2 regions of the Pseudarthrobacter sp. SORGH_AS 212 genome follow, and region 1 is predicted to be linked to the other one. Evidence: riboswitches for the same ligand, from Rfam matches in the RefSeq annotation. Region 1 holds a riboswitch; the other holds the start of a gene.
What was found. A riboswitch is a leader RNA that binds a small molecule or an ion and turns the genes downstream of it on or off. The one in region 1 is predicted to bind glycine.
Positions count from the first base shown of each region.

Region 2: it holds a riboswitch for glycine, as region 1 does, so the genes downstream of both, gcvP (aminomethyl-transferring glycine dehydrogenase) here and cycA (D-serine/D-alanine/glycine transporter) in region 1, are expected to answer to the same signal.

Region 1 covers NZ_JAUTAA010000001.1:1,538,406-1,545,245, forward strand. Annotated here, with positions in the region: gene QE394_RS07065 (5-oxoprolinase subunit PxpA) at 1-106, opposite strand, end outside; gene QE394_RS07070 (hypothetical protein) at 90-896, opposite strand; gene cycA (D-serine/D-alanine/glycine transporter) at 1,116-2,660, opposite strand; glycine riboswitch at 2,806-2,904, opposite strand; glycine riboswitch at 3,164-3,262, shown strand; gene gcvP (aminomethyl-transferring glycine dehydrogenase) at 3,419-6,271, shown strand; gene gcvT (glycine cleavage system aminomethyltransferase GcvT) at 6,281-6,840, shown strand, end outside.
Region 2 covers NZ_JAUTAA010000001.1:1,063,511-1,070,350, reverse strand. Annotated here, with positions in the region: gene QE394_RS04755 (hypothetical protein) at 1-23, shown strand, start outside; gene QE394_RS04750 (APC family permease) at 103-1,656, opposite strand; gene QE394_RS04745 (DNA starvation/stationary phase protection protein) at 1,879-2,358, shown strand; gene QE394_RS04740 (MFS transporter) at 2,470-4,029, opposite strand; gene QE394_RS04735 (TetR/AcrR family transcriptional regulator) at 4,116-4,652, shown strand; glycine riboswitch at 4,749-4,846, shown strand; gene gcvP (aminomethyl-transferring glycine dehydrogenase) at 5,035-6,840, shown strand, end outside.

The DNA of each region.
Region 1 (6,840 bases):
GGAAGCCGCAGGCCACGTTGGCGCTGGTGACCAGCTGGAACATCCGGGCGTCATCGCCCATGGTCCACGAGCCGAATGATTCGCCGAGGTCAGCGTTGAGATCCAAAAGTGTTGCCTTCCAGCTGGTTGTCCGTGGCCCCGGCTGCCGTGAGCTCGCCGGGCAGGCTGTCCGGCATGGGTCCAAACGCCTCCTTGGCGTTGGCCACCACCGCACGGCCCATCACGAGGTTACCGGCTCCGCCCACCACGGCGCCGATCCCGAACGGGAGGGCCCGGCCCAGGAGCGCGGTTCCCTGGCGTTTGAGGAGGTTCTTGAGGAAGGCCCTCTGGATGCGGTTGCGGATGGTGCTGAAGCCCGGCATCGGCATCGACTTGGAGAGCACGCTGCCCCACTGCTTGGTGGCTCCCGCGCCGTTGCCGGCCATTTGTCCGCTGAGGGTGCCCAGCAGAGCGGTTCCTTCCTCTCCCAGCATGATGGCCATGACCATGGTGCTGGCCTTCTCCGGGTTGGTCAGGCGGATGCCGCGGAGCTCCGCGAGGGAGGTTGCGTACAGGGCGGTTGCCTCAAGGAAGCCCACCGTGGCGGCTGCGGAGAGTCCCAGCGACGCGACGGTCCCCACACCGGGCACGACGGCGGTGGCCCCCACGATTGCGCCGCCGCCGGTGACGGCGCGGAGGTAGTCGCGCTCAAGGAAGCCGGCCAGCTGGGCTGCCGTGGCACGGGGGTGCTTCTTCTGCAGCCGGCGGATGTAGGCCAGCACCAGCGGGCGCTGGATCTCCACGGCTTTCAGGAGCATGTTGTGGACGCCGGGCTTGGGCTTGCCGTCCTTGTCAAAGACTGCATTGTGGGCAGTTTCCTGGGCGATCCGTACTGCTGGGTTGCTGCGCTTAGCCATGGTCACCTTCGTTTCACGTCGAGCTGCAGCGGGTGGCTGCCGTGCTTCTCCATCCTAGATGCAGAAACACTAAGCATGCTGAACTTTGACCCCGGCGCCCCTGCACCCTCCTGCTGCAGACAGCACTGCGGCGGGACCCGGTGTGGGTCCCGCCGCAGCGTTGCAGTCAGGAGCTTATTCGCTTATCCGCAACCTGATGGCCTGGATTTGCGAAGAAGCCTAGGAGCGGGAGCCCCTGGATGCTTCCTCCTGGGCGGACCTTTCGCGGTCCTGCCCGCCGGCCGCCGCTTGTTCGTCGGCGCGCAGCTCGGCCCGGAAGACCTCGAAGCGGGCAAGGTGGGCGGGCCGGCGGCGGAGGATGGCCCAGGCAACGCCAAGCACGAGGAACCAGATGGGGGTCACCAGCAGGGCTGCAAGGGTGTCCGGCTGGGTGGTCAGGGCCCAGAGGACGAACGCGAAGAACGCGTAGACCACCCACACAACGGGGATGCCGCCAGGCATCTTGAACTTCGATGCCTCGTGCAGGTGCGGGCGGCGCTTGCGGAAGGCAATGTAGCTGGCCAGGATGACCGACCAGACGAAGATGAAGCACACGGCGGAGACGGTGGTCACCATCTCGAAGGCCTTGCCAACGTCCTGGCCGGCGTACATGAGCACGACGCCGGAGAGCAGGAGTACGCAGGAAAGGAACAGCGCGTTGCTGGGCACCTTCCTTGAGGACAGGCGGCTGAAGATGCCCGGGGCGTCGCCCTCCTGCGCGAGGCCGAACACCATGCGCGAGGTGGAGTAGATGCCGGAGTTGGCCGAGGACATGGCAGAGGTGAGGACCACCAGGTTGACCACGGTGGCTGCAGCGCCCAGCCCGGCGAGCGAGAACATGCCGATGAAGGGGCTGTGGCCGGCCGCGAACTGGGTCCACGGGGTGACGGCCATGAGGATGATCAGGGCGCCCACGTAGAAGAGCAGTACGCGCACGGGAATGGCGTTGATGGCCTTGGGAAGCGTCCGCTCCGGGTTCTTGGCTTCGGCTGCGGTGGTGCCCACCAGTTCGATGCCGACGAAGGCGAACACGGCGATCTGGAAGCCGGCCACGAAGCCCATGAACTCATTGGGGAAGAATCCGCCGTGGCTCCAGAGGTTGGTGAAGCTGGCGGTTCCGGCGTCGCTCTGGAAGCCGGTGAAGATCATGAAGAGGCCCACAATGATCAGCGCCGCGATGGCAATGATCTTGATGAGGGCGAACCAGAACTCGGTTTCGCCGAAGGCTTTGACCGTGGCGAGGTTCAGCAGCAGCAGGATGGCCACGGTGGCAAGGCCCGGGATCCAGAGCGGCAGTCCGGGCCAGAGTTCCTTGGAGTAGCCTGCGATGGCGATGACGTCTGCGATGCCGGTGATCACCCAGCAGAACCAGTACGTCCAGCCGGTGAAGAACCCCGCCCACGGCCCCAGGAGGTCGGCTGCGAAGTCGCTGAAGGATTTGTAGTTCAGGTTGCTCAGGAGCAGTTCGCCCATGGCACGCATGACGAAGAAGAGCATGAACCCGATGATCATGTACACGAAGATCACGGACGGGCCGGCCGCGGAGATGGTCTTGCCGGAGCCCATGAAGAGGCCGGTGCCGATGGCACCGCCGATTGCTATGAGCTGGATGTGCCTGTTGGTGAGCTGCCGCTCCAGGTGGGGAGGCTCGCTGCGGGCGGCGCTGCCCGCAGGAGGGATGTTGCGGGGTGGCTCGCCGTTGGACGTGGGGGGATGAATCGCCATGGGGAACTCCATCGATAAAGCGGCATTTTGGGTGCCGCAGAAGTTGGGTTCCTCCCCACTCTGTAGTGAACCTGAGAGTTTCCGCAGCCCAAGCCGCTTGCACCGCCGGTGAGCCGGAACGGGTCCGGCTGCTTTCCAGAGTTGCCTGTCCGCGGCGGTACATGGGCCTGAGAGTTTCCTGGGGAGGGTTTGCTCCTACGGCGCCTGCTAAATGTACCCGGCAGGACTCTCCCGCCGCAGGTCGAAGGCATGTTCAATTAGGTATGCTCAGCGGCCGCACCCTTCCGGGGCAACGCTGGCCCGGGCTGCTCCGATGAGCTGAGCCAGCCGGACAGGGTGCTGATCACCGGACCCAGTGTGGTGCGGGTCACGATCGGATGTCAAACCCCTTTTTCCGCCGCCGCAACAAAGCGGCTGCCGCCCATCGCGTGACAGTCGGATTTGTTTTCCTTTCAACCAACCTGTACGGTGTGAGGCGAATCACCCACAGTTGAATAGCCTTTCGAGCTGTGACGGGAGAGTCCTCCCGGCACCACCGGGCAGGCGCCGTAGGAGCAAATCCTCCCCAGGAATCTCTCAGGCCCATGTACCGTCACGGCGAGGCAACTCTGGAAAGTAACCCGGCTCCGGCCAGGTTCACCGACGGTGCAAGCGAACCCGCCACGCAGGGTTCCGCGGAATCTCTCAGGTCCAATACAGAGCGGGGAGGAACCCATCCCACGCCGTGCCACCCTGGCCGGCCAGACCTGGAGTTCCTCATGACGATTCAATCCCTTCCAACCTCGTTCGTTGACCGCCATATCGGTGCACGCCGGCAGGCTGACGTCGACACCATGCTCAAGGCTGTGGGCTACGACAGCGTTGACGGCCTGGTGGACGTGGCTGTTCCGGCATCGATCCGCCAGGAAACGGCGCTGAAGCTGCAGGACGCCCTCAGCGAGGTTGAGGTCCTGACCGAGCTGCGCCGGCTGGCTGGCAAGAACAAGACCGCCGTGCAGATGATCGGCCAGGGCTACTACGACACCATCACGCCGGCCGTGATCCGCCGCAACATCCTCGAAGCGCCCGCTTGGTACACCGCGTACACCCCGTACCAGCCCGAGATCTCGCAGGGCCGGCTGGAGGCGCTGCTGAACTTCCAGACCATGGTCCAGGACCTCACCGCCCTTCCCGTGGCCAATGCATCACTCCTCGATGAAGCCACTGCCGTGGCCGAGGCTGTGCTGCTGATGCGCCGGGCGAACAAAAATAAGGACGCCAAGGACGGTAAGACCGTCCTTGATGCCGACTGCCTCCCGCAGACCATCGCCATCGTGCTGGGCCGCGCCGAAGCGCTCGGCTTCGAGGTGGAGGTTGCTGACCTCTCCAAGGGCCTGCCTGAAGGTGACATCAACGGCATCGTGCTCCAGCAGCCGGGCGTGTCCGGCCGGGTGTGGGACCAGAGCATGGTTATCGCCGAGGCAAAGGAGCGCGGTGCGCTGGTCACTGTTGCCGCTGACCTGCTCGCGCTGACGCTGATCACCCCTCCGGGCGAGCAGGGCGCAGACATCGCCGTCGGCTCCACCCAGCGCTTTGGTGTGCCGCTGTTCTTCGGCGGTCCGCACGCGGCTTACATGGCTGTGCAGAAGGGCATGGAACGCACCCTCCCCGGCAGGATCGTGGGTGTCTCCAAGGACAACGCGGGCGCTCCCGCCTACCGCCTGGCCCTGCAGACCCGCGAGCAGCACATCCGCCGTGAGAAGGCCACGTCCAACATCTGCACCGCCCAGGCGCTGCTGGCCATCGTGTCCTCCTTCTACGCCGTCTACCACGGCCCGGACGGACTGAAGGCCATCGCAGAAACCGCCCACCACAACGCCAGGATCCTGGCCACGGCCCTCACCGCCATGGGCCGCGAACTGGTCACCGACTCCTTCTTCGACACCCTCACCGTGCGCGTGCCGGGCAAGGCCGCCAAGGTCATCAACGCCGCCGAGGCGCGCGGCATCAACCTCCGCTTCGTCGACGCGGACACGGTGGGCGTTTCCATCGATGAGACCACGACGGCGGCAACGCTGTCCGCAGTGGCCGTCGCCTTTGGTGCCGGCCCGGTAGGCGACGCCCAGGGTTTCGAGCTGCCCGACTCCGTGCTGCGCACCTCCGGATACCTGGGGCACCCGGTGTTCAACACGCACCGGTCAGAAACGCAGCTGTTGCGTTACATCCGCCGCCTGTCCGACCGGGACCTGGCCCTGGACCGGACCATGATCCCGCTGGGTTCCTGCACCATGAAGCTGAATGCCACCGCCGAGATGGAAGCGATTTCCTGGCCGGAGTTCGCCTCCATCCACCCGTTCGCTCCGGATTCCCAGACCGAGGGCTGGCGTGAGCTGATCACCGGGCTCGAGGCTGACCTGACCGAGATCACCGGGTACGACCAGGTGTCCATCCAGCCCAACGCCGGTTCCCAGGGCGAACTCGCCGGCCTGCTGGCGATCCGGGGCTACCACCACTCCCGGGGTGATCAGCAGCGCAACGTGTGCCTGATCCCCGCCTCGGCGCACGGCACCAACGCCGCCTCCGCCGTCCTGGCCGGCATGAAGGTGGTTGTTGTCGCTACCGCCCCGGACGGCACGATCGACCACGCCGACCTGTCCGCCAAGATCGAGGCGAACCGGGACGCCCTGTCCTGCATCATGATCACCTACCCGTCCACCCACGGCGTCTACGACGGCGACGTCACCGAAGTCTGCGACGCGGTCCACGCTGCAGGCGGACAGGTGTACGTGGACGGCGCGAACCTCAACGCCCTCGTGGGCCTGGCGCAGCCGGGCAAGTTCGGCGGCGACGTGTCCCACCTGAACCTGCACAAGACGTTCTGCATCCCGCACGGCGGCGGCGGGCCCGGCGTCGGACCGGTCGCTGCGAAGGCGCACCTGGCCCCGTTTATGCCCGGCGATGCGAATAAAGCCGCGCATGAGGAGGGCCACGGCGTGGCGATTTCCGCGTCCCGGTTCGGCTCTGCCGGTGTGCTGCCGATCTCCTGGGCGTACGTGAAGCTGATGGGCGGTACGGGCCTGACCGAGGCCACCAAGTCCGCGCTGCTGGCCGCGAACTACGTCGCAGCCCGGTTGAACGAGTTCTACCCGGTGCTCTACACGGGTGAGGGCGGGCTCGTGGCGCACGAGTGCATCCTGGACCTGCGCGAACTCACCGCCCGCACCGGCGTCACGGCCGAGGACGTGGCCAAGCGCCTGATCGACTTCGGCTTCCACGCCCCCACCCTGGCCTTCCCGGTGGCCGGGACCCTGATGGTCGAGCCCACCGAGTCCGAGGACATCGCCGAGATCGACCGCTTCATCGACGCCATGATCACCATCCACGCCGAGATCGAGCAGGTAGCAGCCGGCGACTTCTCCCTGGAGGCATCGCCGGTGCGCAACGCACCGCACACGGCGTCCGCCGTCGTCAGCTCCGACTGGGACCGCGCCTACCCGCGCGAGCAGGCCGCGTTCCCCGTCGCTTCCCTGCGGCAGGACAAGTACTTCCCGCCCGTGGGACGCATCGACGGCGCAGCCGGCGACCGCAACCTGGTCTGCTCCTGCCCGCCGCTTTCCGACTTCGAGAACTAAGGACTTCCCATGACTGAGAACTACACCGCTCTCTACGAGCAGCACAAGAAGGCCGGCGCCTCCTTCACCGACTTCGGCGGCTGGCAGATGCCCCTCAAGCATGATTCCGAACTCGCCGAACACCACGCCGTGCGCAACGCCGCCGGGCTGTTCGACCTCTCCCACATGGGTGAAGTCTGGGTCACCGGCCCGGACGCCGCAGCGTTCCTGGACTACGCCCTGGCCGGCAAGCTGTCAGCCGTTGCGGTGGGCAAGGCCAAGTACTCGCTGATCTGTGACACCGACGGCGGCATCATCGACGACCTGATCACGTACCGACTCCCCGCGGCTGCGGACGGAACAGCCAAGTACCTGGTGGTCCCGAACGCAGGCAACGCCAAGGTAGTAGCCGGGGCTCTGCAGGAACGCGCCGCCGGCTTCGACGTCACCGTGCAGGACGCTTCAGCCGAGACTTCCCTGATCGCCGTCCAGGGTCCCGCCGCCGAGCCCATCCTGCTGGCGCTTGTCCCGGCCAGCCAGCACTCCCTGGTCACGGAGCTTAAGTACTACGCCGCCGTCGAGGTGGGCAT
Region 2 (6,840 bases), 470 kb from region 1:
TGGATGTGGCGCACTTCTGGTGACGGCCGGCGTCGTCAAACAGGAAAGGTGCCGTCCCCGCGTTGGCGGGAACGGCACCTTTCCTGTCCTGTGCAGGCGTCTTTACTCCGGGACCACCAGGGCCGGGGTGTCTTTCCGCAGCGTTTCGCCACGGAAGAAACCGGGGCGTACCCGGGCCATGATCAGCATGAAGACCGCGCCGAGCGCCAGGATACCGACGCCGAGGATGAACACCAGTCCCACGCCGAAGATTTCGGAACCGCTGCCGAACTCGGGCGCCAGGCTGTCCACGGCGGTCTGGAAGAACACGACGAACAGGCCCACGCCGCCCAGCACCGGGCACAGCAGCCGCAACACGAAATGGCGGACGCTGGTGAAGAGGCTGTGCCGGAAGTACCAGGCGCAGGCCAGTGCCGTCAGGCCGTAGTAGAAGCAGATCATCAGGCCCAGGGCCAGGATGGTGTCATTGAGGACGTTCTCGCTGACCACATGCATCACGGCGTAGAACCCCGCGGACATGATGCCGGCAGCGATGGTGGCGAAGCCCGGCGTCGCGAACTTCCGGCTGACGCGGCTGAAGGGTTCAGGCAGGGCCCCATAGTGGGCCATCGCCAGGAGGCTGCGTGACGGGGACATGAACGTGGACTGCAGGGACGCGGCCGAGCTGGAGAGCACTGCGAGGGACATCAGGATGGCGAACGGGCCCATGATGGGGGAGGCCAGCGCTGTGAAGATATTCTCGTGGTTCTCCGCGTTGTTCAGCCCGTTGCCGGTATCGCCGACGCCGGCGAACATCATGGTGGCGATGCTCACCAGCAGGTAGATGGCCAGGACAATGACGGCCGTCAGGGTGCCCGCCACGCCGGCCGTCTTCTTGCCGTTGGCTGTCTCCTCGTTCACTGTGAGGCAGACGTCCCAGCCCCAGTAGACGAAGATGGACAGTGAAATTCCTGCGGCCACCTGGCCGAAGGTCTCGATCCTGGTGACGTCGAACCAATCCCAGCTGAAGGGGATGGCGGTCTCCGAGGTGGACCAGTTGGCGAAGGCCATGCCGACGAACAGGCCGAGCACCAGCAGCTGGAATCCCACCAGGCCGTACTGCACCACTTTGGTGGTGTGCAGTCCGCGGTAGCTGACCCAGACAGCCAGGGCGACGAACACCAGGCAGGTCAGGACGTTCAGGGCCTTGTTATCGGCCAGTTCCGCCAATTCCGGTGAACCGGTGAGCTGGGACAGGAAGAGGTAGAAGAAGTCGACGGCCACGCCGGCGAGGTTGGACAGCACGATGATGTTGGCCGCCAGGAGGCCCCAACCGCCCATCCAGCCGACCCAGGGGCCGAACGCTTTGCTGACCCAGGTGAAGGTGGTGCCGCTGTCCGGTGAATCGGCGTTGAGTTCCCGGTAGGCCAGCGAGACCAGGATCATGGGGATGAAGCCGATCAGGAAAATCACGGGCAGCTGGAGTCCGGCTTCATTGACGGTGGGGCCCAGTGCGCTGGTCAGGGTGTAGGCGGGGGCGATCGTGGAAATTCCCAGGACGACGACGGCGAGGAGCCCCAGCTGCCCGCCCTTTAGTCCCTTGGCGGTAATGTCGCCGCTGCCGTGCAATTGCTCGCCCCGCGCGGCGGTGGAGCTGGTGCGGAGTGCTTCTGTCATGGCACCGCTTTCTGAAAGCTTATGACCGGGGTCACTATATGAATGGCGTTCATTTAGTATGGGGCTGTGACGGCGGTCGCGCAAGGGGGAATATGAATCACGTTCGTTTATGACTGTGCGGCAAAATTAGTAAGCTCACTGAGAAATATCCGCCCAGGCCCATGCCCGGTGGCCCGGGCGCTGATAGTTTCGAAGTTACTGGACCAATCGAGGAGGACTCCCATGAAAGCTTCACCGACCCTGACCAACAATCTGCAGGCCGTACTCGCCGACCTGATCGAGCTGCACATCCAGGGCAAGCAGGCGCACTGGAACATTGTGGGCACCAACTTCCGGGACCTCCATCTGCAGCTGGATGAAATCGTTGATGCCGCCCGCCAGTTCGCCGATGACACCGCCGAACGCATGCGGGCCCTCCATGCACTGCCTGACGGCCGCAGCTCCACCGTGTCGAAGTCGACTGCCCTGGCGGAATTTCCCGAGGGGCTGATCAGCACCAAGGACGCCATCGAGCGGATCGTTGCAGCCATGGAGGCCGCCGTGGGCACCATGCGCAAGGTCCATGACGAGGTGGATGAGGAAGATCCCACCAGCGCAGACCTGCTGCACGAGTTCATCGCCAAGCTGGAGCAGTTCGCCTGGATGGTGAACGCCGAGACGCTCAAGCCAACCGCCAGCGTCACCGCTCCCGACGAAAAGTAGCAGCGGGCTGCCGCCACGGCATGAATAAGGCGCCCTGCGCCGGAGGCTGATCTCCGGCGCAGGGCGCCTTTTGCCGTTAAGGCCTACGCGCTGCCGCGTGCCGTGGTGCTGTTACGCGGCCTTGGGCACTTTGCGAAGAACGACGGCGGCGCAGACTGCCGCGGTGGCCATCAGGACCAGTCCAATCGCCGCGGTGACGTGCACGCCGGAGTCGAAGGCGGCGGCCGCGGCCTGGCGGACGGCATCGGCCAGCGGGGCCGGAAGCCCGGCTGCGAGGTCCATGGCGCCGGCCAGTGTTTCGCCGGCACTGTGGCGGGCCGCTTCCGTGGCGGTGCCGTCCACAGCTGCCGGGAGGTGCAGGTTGTGCTGGTAGGAGGCCGTGAGGATGGAGCCAAGTACGGCCGTCCCCAGCAGCGCCCCCACCTCGTATCCGGTCTCCGAGATGGCGGCCGCTGCACCTGACTTGTGCGCCGGAGCCGCACCGAGGATGAGGTCGTTGGAGATGGTTTCAGCCGTCCCCACGCCCAGCGCCAGGATCAGCAACGCTGCCAGCAGCAGTGTGGGCCCGCCGTCGTGGTTCCCGAACGTCACCAGGCTGTACCCCGCGGAGCTGAACGCCAGGCCCGTGCCCACCACGAAGCCGGGCCTGACCTTCCGGACCAGTGGCACCACCACCAGGCCTGCCACCACAGTGGCAACAAGGGCCGGGATCATGGCGACGCCTGCGGCGGACGGCGTCATGCCCTCGAGCAGCTGCAGGTGCTGGGCCAGGAAGAGGATGAAGCCGTTGAAGGAAAACAGGGCCAGGACGTTTGCGGTGATGGCCATGCTGAACACCCGGTTGCGGAAAAGCGACATGTCCAGCAGGGGGTGCGGCAGCCGGAGCTGTCGCCGGACAAAAACGACTGCCATGGCCAGGCCGAAAGCCATGGCGCCAAGGCCGGTGCCGGACACTCCTTCCGTAGCCACTTCCTTGATGCCGTACACCAGCGGCACCATCACCAGCAGGGACAGTACGATGCTGGGAAAATCCACCTTCCCCGGTTCCGGATTCTTCGATTCCGGAATCAGCACCGGACCCAGGGCGATCAGTGGCAGCATGAGCGGCACTGCGACCAGGAAGACTGCGCCCCACCAGTAGTGCTCCACCAGCCAACCGCCGAAAATCGGCCCCAGGGCGGCCCCGCCGGAGAAGCCGGCGGCCCAGATGGCCACCGCCAGCCGGCGGCGGTTGGGCTCCGCAAAGATGTTGCGGATGAGCGAGAGGGTAGAGGGCATTAACATGGCCCCGAAGAAGCCCAGGGCGGCGCGTCCTGCGATCAGCCATTCCGCCGTTGGCGCGAACGCCGTGGCGGCCGAGAGTGCGGCAAAGCCGAGGCTGCCGGTGAGTAGCAGCCGCCGCCGGCCGATCCTGTCGCCCAGGCTGCCCATGCACACCAGCAGCCCCGCCAAGACGAGGGGGTAGGCATCCACGATCCAGAGCAGCTGCACCCCGGAAGGGTTCAGGGACTGGGCGATCGCGGGCAGGGCGAAGGTCAGGGCCGTGTTGTCCACGGCCACCAGCAGTACGGGAAACATCAGCAGCGCAAGGGCCAGCCAGTCGCGCCACGGGGCCCGTGGCGTGGCGGGTCCCTGGAGCCGGGGTGCATCACGGTGCGTCGAGATGGTCATGGAATTAACTATACCGTCCAGACGGTACAGTTTGGAATGGTGGCTGAGTTGAGCCCCTGGCATCCCGGGAAGGCATGATGGATGGCATGCCCCGAAAGCCAGTCGCCCGCGAAGCCGTCCTTGACGCCTTCGCCACCCTGTTGATTGAGGTGGGGGAGCGAGCCGCCACCCTGGACGCCGTGGCCCGAAAGGCCGGCGTCTCCAAGGGCGGGCTCCTCTACCACTTTCCGAACAAGGAAGCCCTGATCCAGGCGCTCCTGGACCAGTTGGACACGCTCGCGGGAGAAGACGCCGATGCCATGGCCGCCGCGCCGGAGGGCGCAGCGGCCTACTTCATCCGGTCCTCGGTGTGGGGAGACACCCCCTTGGACCGGGCCATCGTCGCCGCCACCAGGCTGGCGGAGGTGGCGCATGAAGAAACCCGCCGCCGATTCGCTGCGATCCAGCGGCGGTGGCTCGACGAAATCGCCGCCGACGTGGGGCCGGCCCTGGCCAAGGCCGTGCTGTACATGGGGGACGGCCTCTACTTCAACGCCATGCTCTCCGTTGGCCCCGTCCCCGAAGGCGGCGCGGCCGCGGACGTCGACGAATTGCTGGCAGCACTGGAGCGGCTCCGGCGCTAGCAGGACATTTGCCCCGGGGGCCGTGGCGTAGGAGAATTAAGCATTGTGGGAGTCGTCACCGGACGGCCCCGCGTACACATCCAATTGAATAGCCTTTGATCTGCGGCGGGAGAGTCCTGCCACAACGTTCGGCAGGCGCCGTAGGAGCAAATCCTCCCCAGGAATCTCGCAGGCCCCTGTACCGCCGCGGCGAGGCACCTCTGGAAAGCAGCAGGCCGTCCAGGCATCCCTTTACCGGATGCCGGACCGTTGTGCTCACCGACGGTGCAAGCGGGTCCTGTCCATGCAGGCGCCGCGGAAACTCTCAGGTCCAATACAGAGCGGGGAGGGACCCGAATCGCTGTGGCGTACCCTGCGCCGCCTGAGTATCTGGAGTTCCCCCGTGACGGTTAGTTCAGCCTCCACCACTTTCGTCGACCGCCATATCGGTGCCCGGCGCCAGGACCACGTCGACACCATGCTCAAGGCCGTGGGCTACGACACCGTCGACTCCCTGGTCGATACCGCCGTTCCCCAGGTCATCCGCCAGGAGACGGCCCTCCGCCTGCAGGACGCCCTCAGCGAGGTTGAGGTCCTGACCGAGCTGCGCCGGCTGGCTGGCAAGAACAAGACCGCCGTGCAGATGATCGGCCAGGGGTACTACGACACCATCACGCCGGCCGTGATCCGCCGCAACATCCTCGAAGCGCCCGCTTGGTACACCGCGTACACCCCGTACCAGCCCGAGATCTCGCAGGGCCGGCTGGAGGCGCTGCTGAACTTCCAGACCATGGTCCAGGACCTGGTGGGCCTGCCGATTGCCAACGCGTCCCTGCTGGACGAAGCGACGGCGGTGGCCGAGGCAGTCCTGCTGATGCGCCGCGCCAACAAGGCCAAACCTGCCGCTGACGGCAAAACGGTCCTGGACATCGACGTGCTGCCGCAGACCATCGCCATCGTCAAGGGCCGCGCCGAAGCGCTCGGCTTCGAGGTGGAGGTCGCCGACCTCTCCAAGGGCCTGCCCGAGGGCGACATCAACGGCATCGTGCTCCAGCAGCCCGGCGCCTCGGGCCGTGTCTTCAACCAGGCAGATGCCATATCCGCCGCCAATGAGCGCGGCGCGCTGGTCACCGTTGCTGCTGATCTGCTGGCGCTGACCCTGATCACTCCTCCGGGTGAGCAGGGTGCGGACATCGCCGTCGGCTCCACCCAGCGTTTCGGCGTTCCGCTGTTCTTCGGCGGCCCGCACGCGGCTTACATGGCCGTCCGCAAGGGGCTGGAACGCTCGCTGCCGGGCCGCCTGGTGGGCGTCTCGAAGGACGACGCCGGCGTTCCCGCCTACCGCCTGGCCCTGCAGACCCGCGAGCAGCACATCCGCCGTGAGAAGGCCACGTCCAACATCTGCACCGCGCAGGCGCTGCTGGCCATCGTGTCCTCCATGTACGCCGTTTACCACGGCCCGGACGGGCTGAAAGCGATCGCGGAAACGACGCACGCCCACGCCCGCACCCTGGCGGCGTCCCTCGCGGCCGCCGGCGTGGAAGTCCTGCACAAGAGCTTCTTCGACACCATCACCGTTCGGGTTACCGGCCGCGCCGCCGGCATTATTGCCGATGCTGAGGCACGCGGCATCAACCTGCGCTCCATCGATGCAGATACCGTAGGCATCTCCCTGGATGAAACCACGACGACGGCCGTCGTCGCCGACGTCGCGGACATCTTTGGCGCCAAGGTCGCCGGGGACGGGAGCTTCGCACTGGATGCCGGGGTGGAGCGGTCCTCCGGCTACCTGGAGCACCCGGTGTTCAACACCCACCGGTCAGAGACGCAGCTGTTGCGTTACATCCGCCGCCTGTCAGACCGGGACCTGGCCCTGGACCGGACCATGATCCCGCTGGGGTCGTGCACCATGAAGCTGAACGCCACCGCCGAGATGGAAGCGATTTCCTGGCCGGAGTTCGCCTCCATCCACCCGTTCGCTCCGGATTCCCAGACCGAGGGCTGGCGTGAACTGATCACCGGGCTCGAGGCTGACCTGACCGAGATCACCGGGTACGACCAGGTCTCCATCCAGCCCAACGCCGGTTCCCAGGGCGAACTCGCCGGCCTGCTCGCGATCCGCGGCTACCACCACTCCCGCGGCGATCAGCAGCGCAACGTCTGCCTGATCCCCGCCTCCGCGCACGGCACCAACGCCGCCTCCGCCGTC